DNA from 2 places in the Microbacterium sp. NPDC087665 genome. Region 2 is predicted to be linked to the other one. Evidence: predicted binding sites of a transcription regulator. Region 2 holds the regulator's gene; the other holds the start of a gene.
What was found. Region 2 encodes LexA, which represses DNA repair genes until DNA is damaged. Its sites were predicted from a motif close to TCGAACANNTGTTCGA; they were not measured.
Positions count from the first base shown of each region.

Region 1: recA (recombinase RecA) is a predicted target of LexA. The motif match lies at 3,821-3,836, and genes of this name have one in related genera.

Region 1 covers NZ_JBIUWD010000002.1:47,090-54,859, forward strand. Annotated here, with positions in the region: gene miaA (tRNA (adenosine(37)-N6)-dimethylallyltransferase MiaA) at 1-160, opposite strand, end outside; gene miaB (tRNA (N6-isopentenyl adenosine(37)-C2)-methylthiotransferase MiaB) at 157-1,704, opposite strand; gene ACIOSY_RS03765 (regulatory protein RecX) at 1,752-2,195, opposite strand; gene recA (recombinase RecA) at 2,573-3,622, opposite strand; gene ACIOSY_RS03775 (DUF3046 domain-containing protein) at 3,890-4,114, opposite strand; gene ACIOSY_RS03780 (helix-turn-helix domain-containing protein) at 4,139-4,447, opposite strand; gene ACIOSY_RS03785 (CinA family protein) at 4,589-5,074, opposite strand; gene pgsA (CDP-diacylglycerol--glycerol-3-phosphate 3-phosphatidyltransferase) at 5,071-5,646, opposite strand; gene ACIOSY_RS03795 (DNA translocase FtsK) at 5,646-7,770, opposite strand, start outside.
Region 2 covers NZ_JBIUWD010000006.1:34,341-42,110, reverse strand. Annotated here, with positions in the region: gene ACIOSY_RS14260 (DUF2510 domain-containing protein) at 1-629, opposite strand, end outside; gene ftsE (cell division ATP-binding protein FtsE) at 815-1,906, shown strand; gene ftsX (permease-like cell division protein FtsX) at 1,903-2,817, shown strand; gene smpB (SsrA-binding protein SmpB) at 2,944-3,420, shown strand; gene ACIOSY_RS14240 (S9 family peptidase) at 3,421-5,286, opposite strand; gene lexA (transcriptional repressor LexA) at 5,346-6,032, opposite strand; gene ACIOSY_RS14230 (LysM peptidoglycan-binding domain-containing protein) at 6,345-6,707, shown strand; gene ACIOSY_RS14225 (histidinol-phosphate transaminase) at 6,773-7,770, shown strand, end outside.

The sequences.
Region 1 (7,770 bases), on a different contig from region 2:
AGAGCTGCATCGCGTCGGCATTGACGACCTCGGCGGCGTTACCGCCCGATCGCAGCAACTCCGCGAGGTCGAGAGCGAGGTCGCTCTTGCCTGTTCCCGTCGCTCCGACGATGGCCCAGAGGCGCGGCGCAGCGTGCTCGTGGAGGGAGATCGTACTCACACGCCGACGCGGAGCGTGGGCAGACCGAGCGAGACGGCACGGGGCCCGCCGTCGCCCACCGGAGCGGGCACGGCGCACGACTCGGACTGCGAACGATCCCAGGCGTCACCGCCGCGCGTGCGGCGAATGCGGAGCGGCTGCCCCGTCGGGTCGTCGGCGAGCAGATGGAAGGGCGCCGCGCGCGTGATCGTGACGGTGACCATATCGCCCGGGCGCGGCAGCTCCGAGCCCGGCGTGACCTCGAAGTGGACCAGGCGATTGTCTTCTGCTCGCCCTGTGAGGCGATGCGTCTCGGCGTCTTTCTTGCCCTCGCCCATCGATACGAGGACTTCGACTTCGCGCCCCACCTGTTTCTGGTTCTCTTCGAGGGAGATGCGCTCCTGGAGGGCGATGAGACGGTTGTACCGTTCCTGAACGACCGCCTTGGGGATCTGGTCCTCCATGGTCGCCGCAGGTGTACCTTCGCGAATCGAGTATTGGAAGGTGAACGCTCCGGAGAACCGCGAGGCTTCCACCACGCGCATCGTGTCTTCGAAGTCCTCCTCGGTCTCTCCGGGGAAGCCGACGATGATGTCGGTCGTGATCGACGCGTTCGGCATGCGTTCGCGCACCCGGTCGAGAATGCCGAGGAACTTCTCGCTGCGGTACGACCGGCGCATCGCCTTGAGGATGCGGTCGCTACCGGACTGGAGCGGCATGTGCAACTGGGGCATCACGCTCGTCGTCTCGGCCATCGCATCGATGACGTCGTCGGTGAAGGCCGCGGGATGCGGGCTGGTGAATCGGATGCGCTCCAGCCCATCGATCTCACCGGCGGCACGAAGCAACTTGCCGAAGGCATGCCGATCACCGAACTCCACACCGTACGAGTTGACGTTCTGTCCGAGCAGGGTGACCTCGATCGCGCCGTCGTCGACGAGCAGCCGGATCTCGTTGAGGATGTCTCCGGGACGGCGGTCCTTCTCCTTGCCGCGGAGGCTGGGCACGATGCAGAAGGTGCAGGTGTTGTTGCAACCGACGGAGATCGACACCCATCCGCTGTGCGCCGCGTCGCGCTTCGTCGGAAGCGTGGAGGGGAACACTTCGAGCGACTCGAGGATCTCGAGCTCGGCGTCGCCGTTGTGACGAGCACGCTCGAGCAGACCGGGAAGCGATCCCATGTTGTGCGTGCCGAACACGACGTCGACCCAGGGAGCCTTGTCGATCACGGTCTGCTTGTCCATCTGCGCGAGGCATCCGCCCACTGCGATCTGCATGCCGTCTTTCCGGCGCTTCACACCGGCGAGCTGGCCGAGTGTTCCGTACAGCTTTCCTGCCGCGTTGTCGCGCACCGCGCACGTGTTGATGATCACGACATCGGCTTCCGTGCCCTCGACGGCGCGTACGTAGCCGGCGCTCTCCAGCGATCCGGAGAGCCTCTCGGAGTCATGCACGTTCATCTGGCACCCGAAGGTGCGCACTTCGTACGATCGCTGGCGACCGTCGGCATCGAATGCTGCTGACGACGAGGAGATGATCGTCGGTTCACTGCGCGGGATAGTCATGATGGATCCATTGTACGAGCGAGAACTCGCCTCACCACCGCTGCCCCCTAGTCGGATTCGACGAAGTGCACCCCGGAGGGACGACCGCCGAACGAGGCTTCACCGAGCGCGGTCTTCGCCGCACGCATCGCCACTGCTCCGTTGTACCCGCGGCGGGAGAGCTGCCCCACCAGGCGGCGGAGTGCGGTGTCGTTGTCGAGGCGGGAGAGGGACCGCGCTTTGGTGCGGGCGAAGTCGAGCGCACGTTCTGCGTCATCGTCGGGGAGCTCGTCGAGAGCCACGGCGATCACATCACGAGGAATGCCCCGCTGAGCCAAAGACCGCGACAGTGCGACGCGTCCCTGACCCTTTCGCTCCGCGCCCGAGGTGACGAGCGACTGCGCGAGAGTCGCGTCATCGAGATAGTTGCGGCGCAAGAAGTCGTCGATCACATCGTCGATCTGTGCTGCATCGAGGCCGTGTCCGCGCAGCACCTGGCGAGCTTCCGACACGGAGAGCGATCGTGATCGCAGCTTCCGGACGAGGGCCTCTTCCGCCGCCACGCGCACCTGCTCAGGATCGGGTGCCTGGTCATCGGCCTCGTCAGACGGGCCGTCATTCTGAGACTGGAGTCCGCGGAGCTGGGGTGCGACCACACGATCACGCCCACCATGAGCCGGGGGACGATCGCTCGGCGTTCCCTCACGACTCGCGGACGGGGTCGGCCGCGCAGGCACGTCCGACCGCAAATCGGCTGCGACCACGGTCGCTGGCATCGAATCTGCTTTTTCGACACCACGCGCGCTCGCACCGCGATCGAAAAGCGGGATGACGGGGGCGAGCCGCTCGGAGGATCCGTCCGGCCCGCCCCCATTGTCACTGTTCATGATCAGGCCGGGCGACGCTCGGCGAGCTCATCAGCCGGCTCCGCAGCGGCGACTGCGCCTCCGATACCGAGCTTCTGCTTGATCTGCGTCTCGATCGCCAGTGCGACGTCGGGGTTGTTGAGGAGGAACGTGCGCGCGTTCTCCTTACCCTGGCCGAGCTGGTCACCGTCATAGGTGTACCAAGAGCCCGACTTCTTCACGATGGCGTGCTCGACGCCGAAATCGATCAGGCTGCCCTCTCGCGAGATCCCCACACCGTAGAGGATGTCGAACTCTGCCTGCTTGAACGGCGGAGCCATCTTGTTCTTGACCACCTTGACGCGCGTGCGGTTACCCACTGCGTCGGTGCCATCTTTCAGCGTCTCGATACGACGGATGTCGAGGCGGACGGAGGCGTAGAACTTCAGTGCCTTACCGCCGGCGGTCGTCTCGGGCGAGCCGAAGAAGACACCGATCTTCTCGCGCAACTGGTTGATGAAGATCATCGTCGTGTTGGTCTGGTTCAGCCCACCGGTGAGCTTGCGCAGTGCCTGCGACATGAGACGAGCCTGGAGACCCACGTGGGAGTCGCCCATCTCGCCTTCGATCTCGGCGCGAGGCACGAGTGCGGCGACCGAGTCGATAACGATCAGGTCGATGGCACCGGAACGAACGAGCATGTCGGCGATCTCGAGCGCCTGCTCACCCGTGTCGGGCTGGGACACCAGGAGGGCGTCGATATCGACACCGAGCTTGGCGGCGTAGTCGGGGTCGAGTGCGTGCTCGGCATCGATGAACGCTGCGATGCCACCGGCACGCTGCGCGTTGGCGATCGCGTGGAGCGTCAGGGTCGTCTTACCCGAGGACTCCGGTCCGTAGATCTCGACGATGCGGCCGCGCGGCAGACCACCCACTCCGAGAGCGACATCGAGTGCGATGGATCCTGTCGGGATGACGGCGACAGGAGCCCGATCATCACTGCCCAGCCGCATGACCGAGCCCTTTCCGAACTGGCGGTCGATCTGGGCGAGTGCGGTCTCGAGGGACTTCTCGCGGTCTGCGGGTGATGGCATGTCATGCTCCTACTGCTCGCGTGGTGCCGCCTGTAGGCTGTCGCGGCGTTCCCGGTTGGGAACAACTCTCCGACAAGGCGTATGGCTCATCGGCCATGTCATCACCGTACGAGGGGCCTCCGACATTCCGTCGACGGTCCTTCTGCATCGGTGGACAACAAGCTTCTGCGAGCCACTGTGCAGAAGACTACGCTCGCTTCGAACAGATATTCGACGACACGCCGTCAGAGGCGATCGTTATCCCGGATCACTCGAACATGGCGCGCGTCACCGCTTGCGGGGTTCCAGCCTTCCCACGCCGTACCGTCGCGACTCCGGCACTTCCATCTCCGTGCACAGAGCGAGCCAGATATCGCGCGGAGGCAGTCCGGCCGCCAGCGCCTCCTTGGCGGTGCGGCCGGACAGAGGACTCAGAACGAGGTCGTTCAACAGCGACGACGACCGCCCCGGGAACTCGTCCTCGACGGCACGAAGAAATTCACTGCGTCGCATTGCGAAAGAACGGTGGTGCGGAACTCAGTGCAGAGTGAGTTCGGGCTCGATCGAAGCGACCAGGTCGTCAGGAACGACGTCCGGGAACACCTGGATGCCTTCGAGCACCGAGATACGATCGCCGACCTCGCGCATGATGGTCGAGATGGGAACGTCGAGCGCATCGGCCACCGAGGCGAGGATCTCGCTCGATGCCTCTTTCTGACCGCGCTCGACCTCACTGAGGTAACCGAGAGCAACGGAAGCCTTGCTTGCGACCTGTCGAAGGGTGCGGCCCTTCTGCAGGCGGAAGTCCCTCAGCACATCGCCGATTTCCTGTCGTACAAGAATCATCGGAACCTCCTCCCCAATCGGTGTCCCGGGGTATCCCCCGACGGGACAGCCAGTCTAGTCGTATCGACGTTCACACAATCTACCTTCGCACGCTGTGGTTTCGATGTGAGCACGATGGTCACAACAGCCGTCCTCACTCCGCTATTCCCTCAATGCACTCACCAGCATGGAGAGAGCGGCATCGACGGCCTGCTCTCTGATCCGCGCCCGGTCCCCATCGAACAGAAACGCCTGCGTCTCCGCGCGCTCCGGCGTGACGACGCCGATGTGCACCGTCCCGACCGGTTGCCCGTCCGTGGACTCGGGGCCGGCGATTCCCGTCGTCGACATGCCCACGGCCGCATCCGCCCCGTCGACCGCCAGTGCCCGACGCACTCCCTCGGCCATCTGCAGCGCGACCTCGGGATGAACCGGGCCGTACTCCTCGAGAAGTCGCGCGTCGACACCCAGCAGCGTGTGTTTGATCGGCGTCGCGTACGCCACGACCCCTCCCACGAACACGGACGAGGCACCGGCGACGGAGACGAGCGCGGAACTCACCGCGCCCCCCGTGAGCGACTCGGCCACACCGACCGTCCAACCTCGCTCGCGAAGCGCCTCGATCGCCGCCCGAGCCGAAGCGCTCACCGCGGAGTCCGAGACCCTCGCACTTGGGCGACGATGTAATCGATCCCGCTGACCACGGTGAGGATGAGGACGATGATCATGAGGATCGCCGTCACCAGCGTCCACGGCTCGAGCCCGATCACCACGTGCAGCGGGAGGAGCGCCCATCCGAGTGCGACACCCTGCACCGCGGTCTTGATCTTGCCCATCCATGCCGCGGCGACCACATGCTCTTTCACGACCATCAGACGGTGGATCGTGATGCCCCACTCGCGCACGAGGATGATGACGACGATCCACCAGTTGACCTCCCCGAGAATCGCGAGGCCGATGAACCCGGCGCCGGTGAGAAGCTTGTCGGCGATCGGATCCCAGAGCTTGCCGAAGTCGCTGACGATGTCGTAACGGCGGGCGAGATAGCCATCGACCCAGTCCGTCGAGATCGCCACGATGAACAGGATCCCCGCGGCCCAGCGCAAACCGAGATCAGGGATTCCGAATGTTCCTCCCATCAAGAGGAGCACGAAGAACACCACCGCCAGCGGGATGCGTGCGACGGTGATCGCGTTGGGCAGCTGCCGAGGAATGGCCATCAGTCGCGTCCCGTCAGGCCCCAGGCGTCTTCGTCGCCCTCCGCCTCGACGACGGGCAGCCCGTCGAACTGCGCCTCGACGGCATCCGACGCCATGCCCGACATCGGCGCGGCCGCGGCGGGCGCGGCGGGAGCAGCCGCAGCAGGAGCATCGTCGCCGCGGAGCCTCGACATCACGCCCGCGAGCTGCTCGGCCGTGACGAGCACGTCACGGGCCTTCGATCCCTCGGACGGGCCGACGATCTCGCGCGATTCCAGCAGATCCATGAGTCGTCCGGCCTTCGCGAAACCGACGCGGAGCTTGCGCTGCAGCATCGACGTCGAACCGAACTGCGTCGAGACGACGAGCTCCGCTGCCGCGAGGAGCAGCTCGAGGTCGTCGCCGATGTCTTCGTCGACCTCTTTCTTGCGCGGTTCGAGCGATTCCTGCACGTCGGAGCGGTACTCCGGTCGCGCCTGGCGGGTGACGTGCTTGACGACGGCGTCGATCTCTTTCTCATCGACCCACGCACCCTGAAGACGGAACGGCTTGGAACTGCCCATGGGCGAGAACAGCGCGTCGCCCTGACCGATGAGCTTGTCGGCTCCGGGGCTGTCGAGGATGACACGGCTGTCGGTGACGCTGGTCACCGCGAAGGCGAGCCGCGAGGGCACGTTCGCCTTGATGAGGCCGGTGACCACGTCGACGCTGGGACGCTGGGTCGCGAGCACGAGGTGGATACCGGATGCTCGCGCGAGCTGGGTGATGCGCACGATCGAATCCTCGACGTCGCGCGGGGCGACCATCATGAGGTCCGCGAGCTCGTCGACGACGACCAGCAGGTACGGATACGGCTTGAGCACACGTTCGCTGCCGACCGGCAGAACGATCTCACCGGCACGGACGGCGCGGTTGAAGTCGTCGATGTGACGGTAGCCGAACGATGCGAGGTCGTCGTACCGCATGTCCATCTCCTTCACGACCCACTGCAGCGCTTCTGCTGCCTTCTTCGGGTTCGTGATGATGGGGGTGATGAGGTGAGGAACACCCGCGTAGCTCGTGAGCTCGACGCGCTTGGGGTCGATGAGCACCATGCGCACGTCCGTCGGCTTGGCACGCATCAGCAGGCTGGTGATCATCGAGTTGACGAAGCTGGACTTTCCCGAACCCGTGGAACCGGCGACCAACAGGTGGGGCATCTTCGCGAGGTTCGCGATGACGATGTTTCCACCGACGTCTTTTCCCACACCGATGGTCATCGGGTGCGTGCTCTTCTGCGCGGCCGGAGAGCGCAGCACGTCACCGAGAGCGACCATCTCCTTGTCGGCGTTGGGGATCTCGATGCCGATCGCGCTCTTGCCCGGGATGGGCGAGAGGATGCGCACATCGTTCGATGCGACGGCATAGGCGAAGTTGTTGCTCAGCTGCAGGATCTTCTCGACCTTGACGCCGTGGCCGACCTCGACCTCGTACTGCGTCACTGTCGGTCCGCGCGAGAACCCGGTGACCTTGGCGTCGACCTTGAACTGCGTCAGCACATTCGTGATCTGCTCGATCACCTTGTCGGTCGCCTCGGACCGCATGACGGGAGGCGGGCCCTCCACGAGCAGGGTGGGGGCCGGAAGGATGTACGGAGTGACCGGAGCCTGAGGGCCGCCGTCTCCGGGGCCTTCCGTGCCGAATCCGTCGAGCCCGGGCAGCTCCGGCATCTCTCCCGTGTCGGATGCGTCGTCGAGCAGCGCGGTCGTCTGCTGCTCGGCGAGCGAATCCGCGACCGAGCGGACCTCCGAGAGGACCTCTGTGGCCGCGTCGTAGGGGTTCTCGACGACGACGGCCTGGTCGTAGGCGGGCGTGGCCTCGGTGGTAGACAGCAGAGCGGTGATGTCGTCGGAGCCGAGGGTCCCCTCGTCGGGGTCTTCCTCCCGGCCCGTCTTGTTGCGGCGCCACCAGGGCAGCACGTTCTCGTCGTCGGTCTTGTCGGACTCGTCGACGACGGGGTCTGCCGTCTTCGGGGCCGGTCGTTCGGCGTCGAACATCCAGGCGTAGAGATCGCCGAGACGGGCGCCGATGCGATTCGGCGGCGTCTTGGTCAGGATCAGGATGCTGAGCGCGGCGATCAGACCGAGCACGACGTAGGCGACGAGC
Region 2 (7,770 bases):
GCGCCGGGGTAGGCGCCGGGCGTGCTCGCAGCGCCCGTGGGGTAGGTGGGAGCCGAACCCGGATAGCTGGGTGCAGACCCCGGGTAGGCGGGGGACGAGTCCGGGTAGCCGGCCGGCGCTCCCTGCGCGGTCGGCGCTGCGAATCCGGGGCTCTGAGTCTCGGGGGTGCTCGGGTACGCGGGGGCCGAGTAGTCCTGCGCGCCCGGCGCCGTGTACGTGGGCGGAGCGGGTGCGACCGTGTCGGCGGCAGCGTCAGCACCGGACTCAGCAGCGGGCTCGGCAGCGGGCTCGGCAGCGGATTCCGTGGCCGTGGGCTCGCTGGCGGCGGCGTGCGTTGAGAGACCGGGGTTCGACCAGTCGGTCACGGAGGTCGACGAGGAATCGGCGCGCACCACGGTGTCGTCGAGCGAGGAAGGGTCCTGCTGTGAGGCGTCGGACACTGCCTCTTCGGGTTCGTCGATGACCGCGTCGATCTCCTCGGACGTCGGCACCTCGGGAGTCGCGGCATCCGGCGAGATCTCGGTCGGAGGAGTGGGGGTCTCCGGGGCGAAGTGCTCGGTCCACTGTTGACCGTCCCACCACCGCTGGCGTCCGGATCCGTCGTCGTACCAGCCTGCAGGTGTCGTCATGGCATCCCCCTCGGATTCTCGCGTTCGCGCGGCGGCGCAACCGGCCTCTCCATGTATAGCAGTGGGAGGCGACATCGCGGTCTCCCGGTGATGGGCACATTTCCCCATCTTCGAGCAGATCGGGCTTCGACGCGCGGGGTGTCGCGCACAGGGGGAGGGGAACGCGCGCTTAGGCTCGTAACGCCATGATTCGGTTCGAGAACGTCACGAAACGCTACCGCGGGACGTCGAAGCCCGCCCTGTCCGGAGTCGACTTCGAAGTGCAACGCGGGGAGTTCGTCTTCCTCGTCGGCGCCTCGGGGTCGGGGAAGTCGTCCTGCCTGCGGCTGATCCTTCGCGAGGACGTGCCCACGTCGGGCCGCGTCGCGGTCATGGGGCGCGATCTGAGGGCGCTCGCGAACCGCAAGGTTCCCTACTTCCGCCGGCACATCGGATCGGTGTTCCAGGACTTCCGTCTGCTGCCGTCGAAGACGGTGTACCAGAACGTCGCCTTCACCCTCCAGGTCACCGGCTCCTCCCGCGGCTTCATCCAACAGGCGGTCCCGGAGGCGCTGGCGCTCGTGGGTCTCGACGGCAAGCAGAAGCGGATGCCGCACGAGCTGTCCGGCGGTGAGCAGCAGCGCGTGGCCATCGCCCGCGCGCTCGTCAACCGTCCGCAGGTGCTGCTCGCGGATGAGCCGACCGGAAACCTCGACCCCGCCACATCGGTCGACATCATGCAGCTCCTCGCCCGGATCAACGCCGGAGGGACCACGGTCCTGATGGCAACGCACGAAGCGGCGTTCGTCGATCAGATGCAGCGCCGAGTCATCGAGCTGAAAGACGGCGAGATGGTGCGCGACGAGGTGCACGGCGGGTACGGCGACACGTCGAACATCCCGCGACTCGTGCCCGAAGAGGTGCGCGGTGCGGCTGCGGTCGCCGCGCTCACCGCCGTGCAGGAGGTACAGCGCCAGACGTCTGACCTTTCGATCGTCCGCGCCGCTCTGGCCGAAGAGCTGAGCGCCAAGCGCAAGGCGGCCGCAGCCCCGGCATCCGCCTCCGTCCCCGCGTCCGCGCAGCCCGACGTCGCCGTCGTGGCGTCCGCCGATCCCGCGCCGACCCCTGTGGAACCGGAACCGGAAGCGCAGGCGCCCGCCGACGAGATCCCGGGCGCCGCCGTCGGACCCCGCACCCACCCGATCGTCCTGCCGCAGGTCGATGTCGCCGAGCTCGGCGTCGCCGATCGTCTCGGGCTCTCCGACGACAACGACGAGGAAGTGGGGCCGACATCATGAGAATCGGTCTGATCCTCACCGAAGCGCTCGGCGGTCTCCGCCGCAACATCTCCATGGTGATCTCGGTGGTGCTCGTCACCTTCGTCTCGCTCACCTTCGTCGGCGCGGCCATCCTGATGCAGTCCCAGATCGGCGTCATGCGCGGCTACTGGAGCGAGCGCGCTCAGGTCGCCGTGTACATGTGCTCATCGGTCTCCGAGTCGGAGACCTGCCTCGACGGCGCCGCCAGCGAAGAGCAGGTGGCGACCGTGCGCGCCCAGCTCGAGGGCGAAGCCCTGTCGCCCCTCATCAGCTCGATCAACTTCGACACCAAGGAAGACACCTACGCCAAGCTCGTCGAGCAGGTGGGTCAGGAGCAGGCGAGCGTCATCACGGCCGATCAGGCCTTCGATGTCTTCTTCGTGACCATCAAGGACCCCGGGCAGTCGCAGGTGCTCTCCGAGGCTTTCAGCGGCCAGGCCGGCGTCGAGCAGGTGAAGGACCAGCTCCAATACCTCGAACCGCTGTTCTCGGCGCTCACCGTGGCGACCTACATCGCCGTCGGCATCGCCGTGCTCATGCTGATCGCCGCGACCCTTCTGATCGCGACGACCATTCGATTGTCGGCGTACGCGAGGCGCAAGGAGATCGGGATCATGCGTCTGGTCGGCGCATCGAACCGCTTCATCCAGACACCGTTCGTCCTGGAGGGCGTGTTCGCGGCCCTTCTCGGATCGGCGCTCGCGAGCGCCGCCGTCGTCGCCGGAGTGCACTTCGGCGTCAACGGCTACCTCCGCGGCCGCGTGCCCTTCATCACCACATGGATCACGATGCAGGATGCCGCGTGGGTGGTTCCCGTGCTCATCGGTATCGGTGTGATCCTCGCGGCGCTGTCCGCCGGGTTCGCGATCCGACGCTGGCTGCGCACCTGACCCGCCGGTCGGTCGGATTCCCGGCCGGAGTGGCCCGGTCGAGCTGCCGGATGTAGACTGAAAGGCTGCTGTGCGCCCGCCGTCGGGCCCAGGAACCATTCGCACGGCACGGATCAGGAGAGCAACATGCCCAGGGAACGCGGGGAGAAGGTCATCGCGACCAATCGTCGCGCACGTCACGACTACAACATCGAGAAGTCGTACGAGGCGGGGATGGTGCTCACCGGCACCGAGGTCAAGTCGTTGCGCCAGGGGCGCGCGAATCTGTCGGACGGCTACGCGTTCGTCAAGGGCAACGAGGTCTTCCTCGACTCGGTGCACATCCCGGAGTACTCGCAGGGGCACTGGACGAACCACTCCGCCAAGCGCATCCGCAAGTTGCTGCTGCACCGCGAGGAGATCGCCAAGCTCGCGCATGCGGTGTCTGCGGGCGGATACACGTTGATCCCGCTGAAGCTGTACTTCTCCGACGGCCGCGCCAAGGTCGAGATCGCGCTGGCCAAGGGCAAGCGCGAGTACGACAAGCGTCAGACGCTCCGTGAGCGCCAGGACACGAGGGAAGCCGCACGGGCGATGCGCCTGCGCAACCGCGTCGGCGAGTAGTCAGCTCGCGGGCGTGAAGCCGAACGCTCGTGCGAGGAATGCGAGCTCCCGCTGCAGCGCGTCGACGATCGTGTCGGCGCCGCGGAAACCGTGCCCCTCGCCCTCGTAGAGCACGTACTCGTGGGGGACGCCTCGGTCAGCCAGCGCATCGCGGATCGCCTCGGACTGCGACGGCGGGACCACGCGATCCTCCGCGCCCTGCAGGAGCAGCACCGGCACGTCGATCCGGGCGGCGTGGGTGAGCGGCGACCTTTCGATGTACAGCTCTTCGGAGGTGGGGAGCGGTCCGACGAGTCCGTCGATGTAGCGCCTCTCGAAATCGTGCGCATCGACGGCGAGCATCCGTAGATCGGTCACGCCGTACCGCGAGATGCCCGCTGTGAAGGTGCCGCCGCGCACGAGCGCCGACAGCACCGTCCAGCCTCCCGCGGAGCCGCCCCGGATCGCGAGGCGGTGGGGGTCGGCGAGACCGGCATCGGCGAGGCCCCGTGCGGCCGCGAGCACGTCGTCGACCTCGGCGACGCCCCAGGCGCCGAGGAGCCGCTCGCGGTATGCCCGTCCGTATCCGGTCGAGCCGCCGTAGTTGACGTCGAGCACGCCGATGCCGCGGCTCGTGTAGAACGCGATCGCGGCGGAGGCGGCGCCCGTGACGTGCGCCGTCGGGCCACCGTGCACGAGCACCAGGTACGGCGGCACATCGTCGGTCGGTTCGACGACCTCGGGGTTCGCGGGCGCGTAGTCGAAGGCGTGCACGGGGCCGTGCGGCCCCTTCACCGTCACCGGCTGGGACGCGGGCATCCAGGCCTGATCGACGGGCTCTCCGCCGCGGACGGCCACGACCTCACCGGAATCGACGTCGAGGCACCAGACCCCCGGAGCGACGGTCGATCCATTGCCCGAGAGCAGAACGAGCGACCCGGTGACGTCATCGACGCTGACGTGCCCGTCGCAGGGCACGTCGAAGGAGCGCGCCTCGCCGTCGGAGGAGAGGGCGACGATCTCATCGCGCCCGTTCGTGCGCACGGCGATGATGCGGCCGTCGGCGAGCGGCTGGAACCAGCGGTTGCCGAGCACCCACAGTCCGTAGCCGGTGTCGGCGTCCGCCGGGGCGATCGGGCGAGGAGCGCCGACGGGCGTCGATCCGTCCAGCTCGACCCGGTTCAGATTCCAGCGCCCGGTGGGGTCATCGGCGAAGACCAGCGATGTCTCGTCGAGCCACTCCGGTTGGATGGCGGCGGTGGTCGGGACGACGGTGGATGCTCCCTGCGCGATGTCGTGCACCACGAGATGCGCTTCGTCCCACGGCATCCGCTCACCGCTCCACTCCACCCACGCGACACGCGTGCCGTCGGGTGACAGGGTGGGGTGGGCGAAGAAGCCGGAACCTTCCCCGAGCACGCGCAGGGTGCCGGGATCATCGGCTGCCGAGGCATCCACCGGGATCTCGATGATCGCCCGGAGGTGCGGCTCGCCGGTGAGGTCTTCGCGCACGGCCAGCAGCCTGCCGTTCTGCAGGCGGAGGCCTCCGTGCGACGGACCGGCCGGCGTCAGGGGAACGGGGTGGGCGCCGGGAACGAGTCGGTACACCCGCTGATCGGACGCATCGACGAAATACAGGATGCCGTCGGCATCCGCGGTCCATGCCCCGCCGCCGTACTCGTGCACGCGAGAGCGGGCGCTCCAGGGGGAGGGGAGCACCTCTCGCCCGAGCGAGGAGCGCACGGTGACGCGGCCGCGTTCGGCGGGCACGGACTCGGCCCACCAGATCTCCCCGCCGACGAAGCGAGCGCCGTCCAATCGGGGGGAGGATGCCGCGACGGATGCGGCGGAGAAGGGCGAGGGCCAGGAACCGTACGGCGACGACATGATTCGAGCCTATGCGCCCGGCGCCGACCGGCGTCGCACCGAGGGTGCGACCGATTCGATCAGACCGAGCGGAGCACGGCGACGACCTTGCCGAGCACGACGGCCTCGTCGCCCAGGATCGGCTCGAAGGCGGAGTTGCGGGGCAGCAGCCAGGTGTGGCCGTCACGGCGGCGGAAGGTCTTGACGGTGGCCTCGCCATCGAGCATGGCCGCCACGATCTCGCCGTTCTCGGCATCGTGCTGCGATCGGATCACGACCCAGTCGCCGTCGCAGATCGCGGCGTCGATCATCGACTCGCCCGACACCTTGAGCATGAACAGATCGCCCTTGCCCACGAGTTGCCGGGGGAGGGGGAAGATCTCCTCGACCTGCTGGTCGGCGGTGATCGGCACGCCGGCGGCGATGCGCCCGACGAGGGGGACGAGTGCCGCGTCGCCCACGGGCGTGGTCACATCGGCGGGGTTCTCGACGCTGGTCCCCGGCAGGTCGATGAGCACCTCCATGGCGCGGGTCTTGCCCGGATCGCGGCGGAGGTAGCCGCTGAGCTCGAGCTGGCCGAGCTGGTGGGTGACGCTCGAGAGCGACTTGAGGCCCACGGCATCGCCGATCTCGCGCATGCTCGGCGGGTACCCCTGCTGGGCGATCGAGGCCTGGATGACCTCGAGGATCGCCATCTGCTTGGGGCTGAGGCTCTTGCGACGGCGGGTTCGCGGCGCCTCGGGATCGGGGGCGGTGATCTCGCTCATGATGCTCCTTCGGTGCGCGAATCCGACGTCCTTCTTCGAATGTCGGAGGCCCGTGGTGGGGTGTCGTTATCGAAACCGTATCCGAGAAACACGCGGATGGGGAAGATCTGTTCGAGCGTGTCGGTGAAATCGCCCCGGTGATTTCGAAGAAAGCTTGACAGATATTCGAATTCGAAGATATCTTCGGAACGTAGCTTCGCACTCAGCTCTCCCGGCCGAGAGTTGGATGCGAACGCTACGCCAACCTGGTCACCACCTCATCGGCGGTGACAGACCTCCGGTAGGACCGGAGGCGACGCAGAGGAGAACGACATGAGCAGCATCACCTTCAGCACCGCAGCGGTCAGCCCGGTTCGCCCGGCGACGCGTCTCCGGCTGACGGCGCGTGGCCGTCGCGTCCTCCTCGCTCTCGCGGCGATTCCGCTCGCCGTCGGCATCATCTTCGGAGTGCTGAGCGGCGGAAGCGCGCTCGCCTCGGGCGAAGACGCCGGCACCGTGACGTTCGAGACCGTCACGGTGATGCCGGGCGATACTCTCTGGTCGATCGCTGCCGAGGTCTCTCCCGAGTCCGACCCTCGTGATGTCATCGGCGAGATCACCCGGCTGAACATGCTGCAGGGCGGCGTGCTTCAGATCGGTCAGGAACTCTCCATCCCGACGCAGTTCACGAACTGACGGTTCCCTCCGCAATGAGAGGTCACGCGGTGGGAGCCTCGCAGTCCGCGGCCTAGCATGGAGTGGTGACTGTTTCTCTCGATGACTTGCCGCTTCGCGACGACCTCCGGGGCCTCACCCCGTACGGTGCGCCTCAGGCTCCTCTGCCTGTCGCGTTGAACGTGAACGAGAACACTCATCCCGTACCGGATGCCGTTGCGAGCGACATCCTCGATGACATCGCTGTCGCGCTCCGCGACGTGAATCGTTACCCGGACCGGGAGTTCACCGCACTCCGTGAGGGCTTCGCCCAGTATCTCGGCCACGGTCTTCAGGCCGAGCAGATCTGGGCGGGCAACGGCTCGAACGAGGTTCTCCAGCACATCCTGCAGGCCTTCGCCGGCCCCGGGCGCACCGTGTTCAGCTTCGGCCCGACCTACTCGATGTACCCGTTGCTCGCGCAGGGCACGGGTGCGCGCTGGGTGGCGGGGCGTCGCGAGCCCGATTACACGCTGACCCCCGAAGACGCCGTCGCGCAGATCGAGCAGATCGATCCCGACGTGGTGCTGCTGTGCTCCCCGAACAATCCGACCGGCACACCGCTCGGTCTCGACGTGGTCGAGGCCGTCTACGAGGCGACGCGCGGCGTCGTCGTCGTCGACGAGGCGTACCAGGAGTTCGCGCCGCACGATGCGGCCTCCGCGTTGACGCTGCTCGAGGGGCGACCCCGCCTGGCGGTGTCGCGCACCATGAGCAAGGCCTTCGCCTTCGCCGGTGCGCGGGTGGGCTACCTGGCGGCCGATCCCGCATTCATCGACGCACTCCGGCTCGTGCGGCTCCCGTACCACCTGAGCGCGCTCACGCAGGCGGCAGCCGTCGCCGCCCTCCGCAACTCCGACGTCATGCTGAGCATGGTCGACGAGATCGTCGGGCAGCGCGATCGCATCACCGCGACGCTCGAGGCTCTCGGCTACACACCGCACGAGTCCTGGTCGAACTTCGTCCTCTTCGGGGGCGTCGCCGATCCGCGGGCGACCTGGCAGCGCCTCTACGACCGTGGCGTGCTCATCCGCGATGTCGGAAT